4 regions of the Shewanella sp. GJ50-10 genome follow, and region 1 is predicted to be linked to each of the others. Evidence: predicted binding sites of a transcription regulator. Region 1 holds the regulator's gene; each other region holds the start of a gene.
What was found. Region 1 encodes LexA, which represses DNA repair genes until DNA is damaged. Its sites were predicted from a motif close to TACTGTATNNNNATACAGTA; they were not measured.

Region 1 (3,218 bases):
GGCCACACTTGTACCTAATACTGAACTTTTCAATTCTTAAATTGACGCTTTTTATTCAAGGCTTTCTATACCGCATGGTACCAGCACAATTTTTACAGCGTTTTGTAGCTTCTTATCGTTTTATTAACTCAAGAGTGATAACAATTTGTTAGCCTCTTGTTAACTACATTACTTGGAGATTAAATATTGATCAAGATCACTTTATCATCTAATTTGCTGAAAAAAGGCGTAAAAAAAGCCCTTCACAGTAATGAAGGGCTTTTTCAAGAGAGATTCGGTTAGTGGAAAGCAGATAAATTTAACCTTGATGGTGCTGCTGAAGTATTGTCACTCATATGTTCATCATGTAAGTGAGTATTTACATCTTCAATGATCACACCTTGTGCCAAAGCGCTTTTAGCGACTAACTGAATGCGACGATTATCACGAGCATCTAATGGTGTTGTCCATGTAATAACCGCACTGGAAGTACCACTTGTTAATGCTTTTTCCATTGCCCAAAGCGTTTCAACTTCATCTTTGGTATGAACAAGTAATACTCGATCCATACGAACATTGGCATTGGCCAATATTTGCTTATAGCCAATATGTGGTGGATTAATCAATACAATCCAACGGCCTTGTTGACTTAATACTGCTAACTGGCTGCATAACTGGGTTAGCTCAGTGATGCCTTGATTAGCACTTTGTTTGGTTTCAATACCTTGCTTAACAGGCGCTGTGGCTGAGGTCATATCTACCCATAAACCTGGGTGACGCGGAGCATTACCTAATAATGTGTTCATAACCAACCTCCATTTCGGATAACGCCAACAGCAAGTCCTTCAATGGTGAGACTCTGGCATGTTAAATCAACTTTTATCGGCGAATATTGTTCATTTTCTGCGTGCAGATAAACAACATTGCCTTTCTTTTCAAAACGTTTAACGGTGACATCATCATCAACACGGGCAACGACAACTTGGCCGTTTTTGGCTTGTTGCATCTTGTGCACAGCCAGTAAGTCACCTTCGATAATGCCAATATCTTTCATACTGTCGCCACGAACGCGTAGTAAGAAATTAGCATTAGGTTTGAACATTTCAGGATCAACTTGGAAGTATTGCTCAACATGCTCCATTGCGAGGATAGGTTCACCAGCGGCAACTTGACCGATTAGTGGTAAGCCTTCTTCGACTTCCTCTTCTTCCTGAATCATGCGGATACCGCGTGAAGTACCAGGAATAATTTCGATACAACCTTTTTTAGCAAGTGCTTTTAAATGCTCTTCAGCAGCATTAGCACTTTTAAAGCCTAATCTAGTGGCAATTTCTGCACGAGTAGGCGGCATACCTGTCTCGGCAATATTACATTTAATTAGTTCTAGAATTTCAGCTTGTCGTGGCGTTAAAGGTCTCATGTTGATTCCTGTTTTTTTATACAGTGACTGTCATTATATACAGTATCCTTGGTCGCGCAAGTATTAACCAATGAATTTTAAGAATGAGGCCGATTAAAATTCATCTATAACTGGTTGGTTTAACTTAAATATATTTAAAATCAATAGTTTAAGTTATTTTGGTTGAAAAGGTTTTTATTTTGATTAAATTATCATTGATGTACAAATGATGCGGTTTTTAGTCGATACAGTATATTTATACAGTACTGTGGTTTATTTTTGATAAGCATAAATAAGCGAGTTATTTGCTTATCTAATTAGCCGTAAGGGGATTCAGTTTGATGCTTAATTGTTAACTACATATAAGCAGGTTAGTGAATCCCACCAAGATTCTGGTATCCTATGCGCAATAAATCGTTGTTGATAATGCGAATACTCATGTTAAAACCAGATTCTATCATTGCTAAATCGTTGCGTTGGATTCAGAAACTAATGGTGCACAGTGTTGTTGTACCTGAAGATCCGTTCGCTGACTTAAACCTAGATCCTGAAAAACCAGTGGTCTATGTCATGAAGACAGAGTCGCTGAGTGATATCGCGGCGCTAAATGAAATTACTGCAAAGTACAATCTACCTAGTCCTTATGAGCGTTTGGATATTGATGGGCTGAACACACCAAGAATTGTGTGTGTTGAAGGCCGTAAACCTTTATTTGGCAAACGCCATAGTGGCGAGAAGTTTGTTGCCAACTTCACCAAATTACTCGACTTACACCAAAAGAATAAACAGTTAGATATTCAATTGGTGCCAGTTAGCCTTTATTGGGGACGTATTCCTGGTAAAGAAGATGACACCATGACCGCTGCCGTATTCGAGCGTGAAAACCCGACTTGGCTTCGCAAGTGGCTAATGATTTTATTCTTAGGTCGTCATAACTTTATTCAATTCTCAAACGCGATGTCTTTGCGTTATATGGCTGATGAGCACGGCACTGATGTCAGCATTGCTCACAAGTTAATTCGTGTTGCACGAGTGCATTTCCGACGTCAGCGGAAAGTGATGACGGGGCCACAATTGCCAAACCGTCAAGCGATGTTTAATTCGTTACTTAAATCTGAGTCGATCACTAAAGCGATTCAAGAGGAAGCGGCGAACAAGAAGATTTCTGAAGAAAAGGCGCGTGAAAAGGCCATTGAATATCTAGATGAAATTGCTGCCGATTACTCTGATAACCTGATTCGTATTGCAGAGCGCTTTTTAACTTGGCTATGGAACAAGTTATACAGCGGCATTAGCATTAAGAGTGCTGAGCAAGTTCGTAAGCTGCATCATGATGGTCACGAAATTGTTTATGTACCATGTCATCGTAGCCACATGGATTACTTATTACTCTCTTATATTCTCTATTATCAAGGTATGGTTCCACCGCACATTGCTGCTGGAATTAACTTGAACTTCTGGCCAGCAGGACCGATGTTCCGCCGTGGTGGCGCCTTCTTTATTCGTCGTAGCTTTAACGGTAATAAGCTTTACACCGCAGTATTCAGAGAATATTTAGACCAATTATTTGCTAAAGGCTATTCAGTTGAGTACTTCACTGAAGGTGGACGTTCACGTACAGGTCGTTTACTCGCGCCAAAAACTGGCATGTTAGCAATGACAGTGAACAGTGTGCTGCGCGGTATCGAGCGTCCAGTAACACTAGTGCCAGTGTACTTAGGCTACGATCACGTGATGGAAGTATCGACTTACCACAAAGAATTAAGCGGTAAGAAAAAGCAAAAAGAATCGGTATGGCAGGTATTTGGTGCGTTACGTAAATTAGGTAACTTCGGCCAAG
Region 2 (3,218 bases), 2.4 Mb from region 1:
AAGCACGTTACGTCTGAAATCTAGCTGTTGTAGATATCGGTCGTAAATCAACTCGGAAAAAGCATCATCAAGCTCAAAGCGATGGTAGTGAGAACGAGTGAATAAATTCGTTACCCTCTTACTCGCAACCTTGTGTTGAGGCTCTTGCTCAAGTTTAGGTAACTCGTTGATTTGAATAGTTGGTGAAATTGCCCAAGCCGAAAAACCGACAAATAAAGTGGCAATCGACGCAGCCAAAGTGAGTTTTCGCATCAACAAGTTACTCCTTAAATGATCACGATAATAAAATATGCTCTGCACGTACTTTAACGACTAAACCAGAATCAAGTTGTACATGGACATCTTCTTTCTTGATATCAGTGATAACGCCAGCAACAGGATTTTGTCCTAACTTGACACTAACACGTTGTTTTTGTTTAAGCTCGTCAAATTTTGCAGCGACATAATTAACTTTAGGTGCAGCAGGCTTTTTAGCCTTTGCTGGACGGTCTTTCTTAACAGGAGCCGCTTTTGAAGAAGGTGCTTTTTTAGCAGGCTTCTTAGGATTTGCTTTAGCTGCTTGTGCTTGACGCTTAGCTTTAGCTTTTTCTTGACCTTCTTTTAAGGTCTGCTGAGCATGATCAATATGCTCTTGTTCAAGTTCGCCACAGTCTTGGCCATCAAGGTCAATACGTTGAACGCCGGTTTTAACACCTTTAAGGTAACGCCAGCTACTTGTATAACGTCTAAGTGCAACACGTAGTTGTGTTTTACTTACTTTAGAATCTTCAGCCAACCTTTCAGCTAAATCTTGAAACAACCCAATTTTTAATGGCTTAGTTTCACCTTCTGCTATAAAGCATAAAGGAAATGTTTCATATAAATACGCTAAAACTGCGTTGGTGTCGGTCAACTTGTCTGTTGATTCCATTTTTACTTCCACGTTATATAAGGGGACTGGTTTATAGCTATCTTAGCTAGTTACAGTCGTTTATCTTTCGTTAAACAGAGTCTTGCTTAACGTTCAAATTAGCATTTCCTACATGATTGCTAAAGCAATTGAAACATGCCTTAACAAATTAACTTACTTACCTGCATATTTACAGTAAATAAATTTTGAACATAGTTATGCGTGCAGCTCAGTATTATAAAGCTCGTGTCAGCGATTGCGACCTGCAATTTGGCTTATTTGGTCGCAAATTAAGCAAATAAGCAAGATTCGAAGCTTTTAACTAAGTTTTCTAGGCCTTTTTGATCATCTTTATCAAAACGATTCAAAGAAGGACTATCAATATCTAACACTGCGATCACATCTTTACCATGGTGCACAGGCACTACAATTTCAGAATTACTGGCTGCATCGCATGCAATATGACCTTCAAATTGATGTACATCTTCAACAAGTTGAGTTTGATCTAGTGCTGCAGCTGTACCACAAACACCTTTTCCGATAACAATACGAGTACAAGCCACTTTTCCTTGAAATGGGCCCAGCACTAATTGGTCATTACGTTTAATGTAAAAGCCAGCCCAATTGATATCGTCTAAATTATCATTCAACAACGCCGAAAAGTTTGCCATACCTGCAATAAGGTCGTCTTCGCCGTCCATTAAAGCCAGCACTTGTCGATTTAAGGTGTCATATAATTCAGCTTTCATTCTACTTCCTAACAATTATTTTATTCTGCTGCCGCTTTTTTAGTGGCTTTTTTCGCCGCAGGTTTCGCCGCTGACGGTTTTGCCTTTACGACGCCTTTGAGTAAATTTGCGAGTTCATCTTTATTAGATGCAAGATAAAATGCAAGTTTCTCTACACTATTTTCGTCAATTTTTAACTCAGCGCTAGTAATAAAAGGAACTAAGTTATCCGCAATGTCGAGCATTTTGTCATAGGCATCGGCTTCTTTTTTAGATGTGAACGTCATCTTTTCCACCCCTTCTCTGACCACGACAAACTTTGTAATTACCGCCATGATTAACCTCTTACTGTTTTTATATACAGTGCATAGAGTGTCATATAACTAACTTCTGATGCAAGTATTCTGATTATTCTGGTATTATCTCATTTCATTGTAACTTGAATCCTGACAAATAAACTCAGATTGAGCTCATATTTAAGGCTAAATAGCCGATAAAACATGTCTCAAATTGCATCAGGAGTTCGCTGCTCATATTTACTAAATGGATGGTTTACGCTTTTATATGCCAAAAAATTTAGATCAAGACACCATAATATTGTGCCGCTCTTGTGATTTAGCTGTACAGCGACGTGCTCTGCCCTCTAATGTCCGGGCGTTATGCCCTCGTTGTCATACGGCACTTTACGATGTACCGTACTGCTCGGTTAATGGCATGCTTGCTTTATGTATTGCCGCTATCCTTTTCTATATCCCGGCAAACTTTCTACCTGTTTTAGAAATACATTTCATGGGCAGTATAAGAGCAACAACTGTCTATGAAACTGCAGTCGCTGTATGGAATCATGATTATTGGATTGTTGCTATCGCAGTCATTGCTTCAGCAGTAATTGCACCAGGTTTGCTTATCTTATCTATTTTATTTCAAATCATAATTGTTAAACTCAGGCTTCACTCCACCTTCTGGCAACAAACTTACAGAAGACTACTGAAAAATCATGAGTTACTTTCACAATTATCAATGTTAGAAATTTATGTTATTTCGTTCTTAGTTGCTGCCTTCAATCTTTCTGATTTTGCTGAAATATACTTGGGCATGGGTACCCTTTGTTTTGGTATTTTATTTTTAGTTATTTTATTTTTACAACGTGAATATAATTTAGAGCACATGTGGAGAATGGTCCATGACAAGTAAATTTGCTCAACAAGGCAAAGATGTCGGCATGTGCCTGTGTAATGTTTGTCGAAATATAAACCCAATTAATCAAACCCATTGCAGTCGTTGTGAGTCAAAAATACAACCACGAAATTATGCTAGCTTACAACAAAGTTGGGCACTTTTGATTACTGCAGCAATATTACTTATACCTGCAAATATTTACCCTATAACAATGCTCACAAATCAGGGAAAAGTCACTTATGACACTATTTATACCGGAATAGTTCATTTGGTCTATTTAGATATGTTCCCGATTGCAATCATTGTTTTCACCGCCAGTATTCTAGTACCACTGCTTAAAATAGTAGGGTTAGCTATTTACTTGTCTGCCATTAGTTTTAATTTACCTCTGTCAAAAAAGAAACTGATGGCGGGCTTTCATA
Region 3 (3,218 bases), 1.5 Mb from region 1:
TCTAAGTGTAGGCATGACAAATTGATTAAAATGACTCTCAAATTCTAATTCCAAATAACTTTCAATTTGATAATTATCGTTGCACGTTTGTCGCCATTTCTCGGTAACGAGTTTAGCGAGCCTTCTACCAACACAGTTTATATCTTCTATATGATGATCCACACCAAGCCAGACGAAGGTAGAATCTGTGTCGCCATAGATAACCTTATAACCTTCAGCCTCAATCCAGCTTTTGGTTTGCTTCATTATTTGATGACCACGCATAGTGATTGAGCTTGCAAGCTTTGCGTCATGAAATACACATCCTTTGGACCCTAAGACGCCGTATAACGAATTCATGATGATTTTAATGGCTTGAGACAGTGGTTTATCTTTATGGACTTTAGCCAGCTCTCTTTGCTCAGCTAACTTTGCAATTAATTGCGGTAATATAGGATTATCACGACTAAATTGAGCTTCTAAAAAGCCAGGTACAGTCTGTTCTGTCGCCTGATGTTCGGCTTCAATAAGCCCCTTGGGGTCGATTAAAAAAGTCCGAATAATTGAGGGATACAAACTTTTAAAATCGAGAACTAACACATCTTTATAAAAACCAGGTATCGAATCCATCACATAGCCACCTGGCGACTCTAACCCATTGCTTGCAGCTCTTGCTGGTGCAACATAACCACTTCGATGAAGGTGAGGTAAGTATAAATTATTGAAAGCAGCAACAGATGCGCCCACTCGACCAAACTCTAAGCCTGTTAGATTTGCTCTTTCTAGTGCAAAAGCGAGTAGTTGTGTTTTTTCAAAAATATCCCATACCAATCGACAATCAGTTAGATTATAAAAAGCTAGTGCAGGTTTATCGTTAGCAAATAAGTGACAAATCTCTTGGCCACGATTCTCAACATGGTCGATTGCTTTACCTTCATCAAGTAGATGCTGAGACACATGCTCTAGAGAATACCGCTCAAACTGGTAAAACGCCGCTTTAATCCAATCAATCCCATCGAGTACAACTCTGCCCGGAAGTAATAAGGTTTCAGGCCTGAATTTATCTTCTACTTTCCATGAAAGCTCGGTGCTAGCTCTTCCAATCAATAAAGGGATATTATGCAATTTACAGCGCTTATATAACAAAGCTAAATCAAACGTCACCACAGCCCAACCAATAATCACATCAGGATCATAATCATTAAACCACTTAATTAACTCATGGATTAATTCAACTTCGTTATCGACCCATTGGATGTATTCGTTTGAGACTGCATAAGCTTCAGTCTTTGTGTCGCCGCCTTCGTTATCAGCTAGCTTATTTATATCAAAGGTTGGCTTGCCCACCATTATCACTTTTCTATATATGTCACACTGGTTATCAAGTGCAGACTTGGAGCCATATAAACCCACAGAATAAAGCTCGCCTGTTGGGCTACATTCAAAATCTAGCGAAACCATAGATAACGGAATATCTAAATCAGCCTTTCTTGCTTTTGTCGCAGTATATGAAGGTAGCGAACGCTGCAAATGCGGAGCAGATACAATAAATTCAGCATCTAACGCGATAAAACGTTCAATTAAAAAACGTTGCTCCACTCTTATATCTGCTTCATAGATATCAATGCCTGCATCATTAGCAATCCTCAATAACTGCTTTTGTACCGTGGTTGATTTAAGGTAAATACATGACACTTGTTGATGACTAAAATTTTTAAGTTTTACCGGCTCTATGCGGATGCCTGAAGTAAAATGCTGCAGTATAAATACACTATCTGATTGTTTGCAAAAGCAAATAACTTCAGCTTGCTCAATCTCTATTAACGCAGGACCAGAAGCAGTTTTTAAAAAGTATTGCAGCAACAAACGACCATGCTGGTACTTAGCATGCCTAGTTAACACTCTACCTTCGACAGACGTTACAGTATGGTTAGAGTGCAAACTTACTGGTGATCGATTAGCAATAATCATTTATTCATCAACCTAATGACTTTTACCTGCCAAAATGAGACTTCGAGATATGCCAAATTAATCACCTTTAAAGTATGAGACTTATCTAAACCTTCGATTATTTATTCCGAACATTTAAAATCACTGTTATTATGTACAGCATATACCAGCCAATAAAGAATTAGTAAGTAAAGAATACTAATGGGTCATACATGTTAACGGATCATATCAAAACTCAGATCCGCACTATCTATAAAGATATTGCGACTGCTATGCCAAATTTTCGTTCTCGCAGAGAACAAAACTACATGGTTGCAGAAATCTCGAAGACGTTAGCAGGTGATTACGATAAACACAGGCGTATTATGGTCTGTGAGGCCGGTACAGGCATTGGTAAGTCACTTTCTTATATTTTAGGCACTATTCCACTGGCACTCGCCAGTAAAAAAAGGTCTGTATTGCTACGGCGACTGTAGCACTTCAAGAGCAATTGCTTCATAAAGATTTGCCCTTCTTTTTACAACAATCAGGTGTCGACTTTAAATTCGGCTTAGTAAAAGGTAGACAACGTTATGTTTGTCTAGCAAAACTTGCTGCGATGATAGGCCCTGAAGACACCTCACAAATGGCTATGTGGCAAACAAAACCAGATCAAAGCCAAATAGATTTACTCAAAGCGCTTCATCAAGATTTCCAAGAAGGGAAATGGAATGGGGAGATTGATACATTAAAGCAACCATTGCCAGATTTTTTATGGCAACAAATTTGTTGCGACAAACACAGCTGTCATAGACAAATGTCGAGTCATCACAACTGTCCGTTTCATAAAGCTCGAGAAGATGTAGAAACTTGGGACGTGTTAATCGTAAACCACAGTTTATTATTTGCAGATCTAGAACTTGGTGGCGGTGTTATTCTCCCCGAACCAGAAGACATGTTTTATGTTATTGACGAAGCGCATCATTTACCAACAGTTGCCAGAGACTTCTCCAGTGCTCAAGCCACACTGAGAGGTGCAAGTGACTGGTTAGAGAAAGCCTCAAAAACCTGTTCAAAACTACAAAATCAACTTAAGACGACTCATATCATTGCGCCAGTACAGGCGATGCTTGATCATATTGGCGATTTAGTTACTCAGCTCAATCAAGTTGCACATTTTTGCGATACACAGCCAAAGCTGTTTGCTAACCCTGAAACCCGATTGCGTTTTGAAAATGGTAAGTTACCTGAGTCTTTGCTAATTCAAGCAGAAAACTTAGCCACGACATCAAATTTAGCCGTGAAACAAT
Region 4 (3,218 bases), 140 kb from region 1:
TTTCTTTACAGCTACTTTTGGGCATATAAAAGCTCATCAGCAAAAGGCATATACCCTATTGGATTGATGCTACTGACTGCCAGCGTTGCTGCACCATTTACTGCTGGCGCAATTTCATTTTTCAGTTTTGCCGCCTTTTTTATTGGCTTTTTCTATTCGCTTCGCACTGCGGTATTAAGCTTTATCATCATCTCAGTTTGGCTATGGACGCTAGATTATCTGGTTGGTTTTCAGGGCTATTACTTCCCGCTATATGGAATGTTAATCGTATTCATTGTCGGTGTTTTTGGTGTCATCGAACATAATAGTGAACGCTTTAGACGTCAGCAGCGTCAATCAAAAGATGAAATAGCCAGTCTAGCCACCGCATTAGAACGCGAACGTATTGCCCGTGATTTACACGATATTATGGGTCACAACTTGTCCTCAATTGCCCTTAAAGCGCAGCTGGCAGAAAAGTTAGTTGAAACTGGCAACTTAGCCTTGGCTCAAGAGCACCTTAGCCAGCTAGCCGACATAGCCCGAGAAAGCCTAAGTCAAATTCGCCAAACGGTCTCAGACTACAAACATAAAGGACTGGCCGATACGCTTCAGCAATTAACCGAGTTACTTCGAGAGCAAAGCATTGAAGTGCAAGTGAATGGCTCCCTGCCCAATTTGCCTACTCTAGTAGAATCCCAACTAGGATTAATGCTCACTGAATTGGTCAATAACACGATTAAACATGGCAACGCGACCCAATGTTTGTGGCAGTTTGAAACTAACAATGAACAATTAACCATAAACTTTAGCGACAATGCCGCCACTAAAGAAATCATTGAAGGTAATGGCCTTAAAGGCATTCGGGAGCGAGTGGAATTGTTATCTGGTGAATTTAACTATGATATTGCCGATGGCTATCGGTTTATGATTTCGCTGCCAGTGACCACAAACGAGATAAGGCACGAGCAAGTCACACCCAACAAGGACGTAAATTAATGAAAATTTTGCTGGCTGAAGATCAAGCTATGGTGCGCGGCGCACTTTCAGCATTATTAACCCTCACAGACGACGCTGAGCTTGGACAAGTAGAAGTCACTGAAGCCGAAGATGGCGCACAAGCCATGACTTTATTAAAACAGCAATCATTTGATTTACTGCTGAGTGACATTGAAATGCCCCAACATACAGGTCTTGAGCTGGCGCAGTGGCTGCAAGAGCATCAAGCGGAATCGAATAATAAAACTAAAATTATTATCCTAACCACCTTCGGACGTGCAGGTTATATCAAGCGAGCACTTAGCGCTGGGGTTGAAGGCTTTTTATTGAAAGATGCGCCAACCGAAAGCTTATTATCGGCCATCAAACTAGTAATGTCGGGTAAGAAAGTCATCGACCCTGAACTTGCCATAAGCGCCATTGGTGATATCGACCCGCTAAATGATAAAGAGCGCAAAGCCCTAAGACTTGCCAGCGAAGGTTTATCCACCAGTGATATTGCCGCTCAGCTTTTTATTGCTGAAGGCACCCTGCGTAATTATCTGTCAGAAGCCATCAGTAAGCTAAATGCCACCAATCGTATCGATGCTGCCCGCATTGCTAAGCAAAAAGGTTGGTTATAGAGTCGCTTAGCAGACAAAACGGTAATATTATTGCCTTGTTTTAAAACTCTGCTAAGATAAGCCGTACATCTGTATATATTTACAGTACTATTGTCCCTAGCAGCCATTAACGCTGAATAGTGAGTTGTATAACTCTTTGGATAACTCTATTTAGCTATTCAAATACGGATTTAGCTAAACAGTACATAAAAGCGTCAACGACAATATAAAGGCATTGTGGATTTGCAACCATTGGATCAGGTTCCTATAACCGACTTAAAAGGCGTCGCTAAAAAAGTCGCCGAAAAGCTCGAAAAGCTGGGTATTAAAACAGTGCAAGATGTACTGTTTCATTTGCCTATGCGCTATGAAGACCGCACCCAAATCTACCCTATCGCTGGTTTATACCCTGCTATGTACGGCACTGTTGAAGCAGAAATCATTTCGACCCAAATCGTCCCCGGGCGCAGACGCATGCTGACCTGCACCATTGCTGATGACAGCGGTATGCTAACGTTACGTTTTTTCAATTTTTCCGTCGCCCAACGTAACGGCATGCAAAACGGCGCTATTATTCGTGCCTATGGCGAAATTAAGCGTGGCAAGCGCCATTTCGAGATCATCCATCCAGAATACAAAATCATCAAAGAAGGTGAAAACCCTGCTTTGAGCGACTCGCTTACGCCTATTTATCCATCCACTGAAGGCCTAAAGCAAGCCAGCTGGATCAAGCTAACCGAACAAGCCTTGAGTAAACTAACCCAAGGCGGCCTCACCGAGCTGCTACCTAATGAATTGCAGCCTAATAACATGAGTATTGGCCGTGCACTTCATCTGATCCACCGCCCGCCTCACGATATTGAACAAGCGGATTTAGAGCTGGGCATGCACCCAGCCCAGCAGCGGTTAGTGCAAGAAGAGCTACTAGCCCATAACCTGAGTATGCTAAAGCTTCGCCAACGTAATAACCTTGATAAAGCAGTGACCTTGCCTGCTACTGGTCAATTACTTAATCCGTTTTTAAAAGCCTTACCCTTTAAGCCAACTGGCGCTCAACAGCGAGTGGGCAGTGATATATCCCGAGATATTGAAAAGCCAACTCCGATGATGCGCTTAGTGCAAGGTGATGTGGGTTCAGGTAAAACGCTTGTTGCTGCACTTGCCGCGCTGCAAGCGATTGAAAACGGCTATCAAGTTGCCATGATGGCGCCCACTGAATTATTGGCCGAACAACACGCTATAAATTTTGCCGCGTGGTTTGAACCACTGGGCCTTAAAGTCGGCTGGCTTGCAGGTAAGTTAAAAGGCAAAGCAAGAACACAGTCTCTAGCTGATATTGCTGATGGTAGCGCCCAAATGGTGATTGGCACTCACGCAATATTTCAGGAGCAAGTTAGTTTTAATAAACTGGCATTAATTATCATAGATGAGCAACACCGTTTTGGGGTGCACCAGCGTTTAGGCTTACGTGAAAAAGGCGTTAGCCAAGGTTTTCATCCGCATCAATTGATCATGACGGCCACTCCAATACCACGCACCCTTGCGATGACAGCTTACGCTGATTTAGAAACCTCTGTAATTGATGAGTTACCACCTGGGCGAACGCCCGTATCGACCGTGGCAATCAGTGACAATCGC

Region 2: AC0L4E_RS07510 (YebG family protein) is a predicted target of LexA. The motif match lies at 1,964-1,983, and genes of this name have one in related genera.
Region 3: AC0L4E_RS11390 (DNA polymerase II) is a predicted target of LexA. The motif match lies at 2,072-2,091, and genes of this name have one in related genera.
Region 4: recG (ATP-dependent DNA helicase RecG) is a predicted target of LexA. The motif match lies at 1,669-1,688, and genes of this name have one in related genera.

Annotation. Positions count from the first base shown of each region.
Region 1 covers NZ_JBVVSS010000001.1:4,241,144-4,244,361, reverse strand. Annotated here, with positions in the region: gene AC0L4E_RS17915 (cell division inhibitor SulA) at 279-785, opposite strand; gene lexA (transcriptional repressor LexA) at 782-1,399, opposite strand; gene plsB (glycerol-3-phosphate 1-O-acyltransferase PlsB) at 1,817-3,218, shown strand, end outside.
Region 2 covers NZ_JBVVSS010000001.1:1,802,581-1,805,798, reverse strand. Annotated here, with positions in the region: gene prc (carboxy terminal-processing peptidase) at 1-252, opposite strand, end outside; gene proQ (RNA chaperone ProQ) at 275-910, opposite strand; gene AC0L4E_RS07515 (GAF domain-containing protein) at 1,180-1,638, opposite strand; gene AC0L4E_RS07510 (YebG family protein) at 1,659-1,952, opposite strand; gene AC0L4E_RS07505 (paraquat-inducible protein A) at 2,182-2,811, shown strand; gene AC0L4E_RS07500 (paraquat-inducible protein A) at 2,801-3,218, shown strand, end outside.
Region 3 covers NZ_JBVVSS010000001.1:2,714,859-2,718,076, forward strand. Annotated here, with positions in the region: gene AC0L4E_RS11390 (DNA polymerase II) at 1-1,950, opposite strand, end outside; partial or broken gene dinG (ATP-dependent DNA helicase DinG) at 2,142-3,218, shown strand, end outside.
Region 4 covers NZ_JBVVSS010000001.1:4,096,231-4,099,448, forward strand. Annotated here, with positions in the region: gene AC0L4E_RS17195 (sensor histidine kinase) at 1-978, shown strand, start outside; gene AC0L4E_RS17200 (response regulator transcription factor) at 978-1,601, shown strand; gene recG (ATP-dependent DNA helicase RecG) at 1,824-3,218, shown strand, end outside.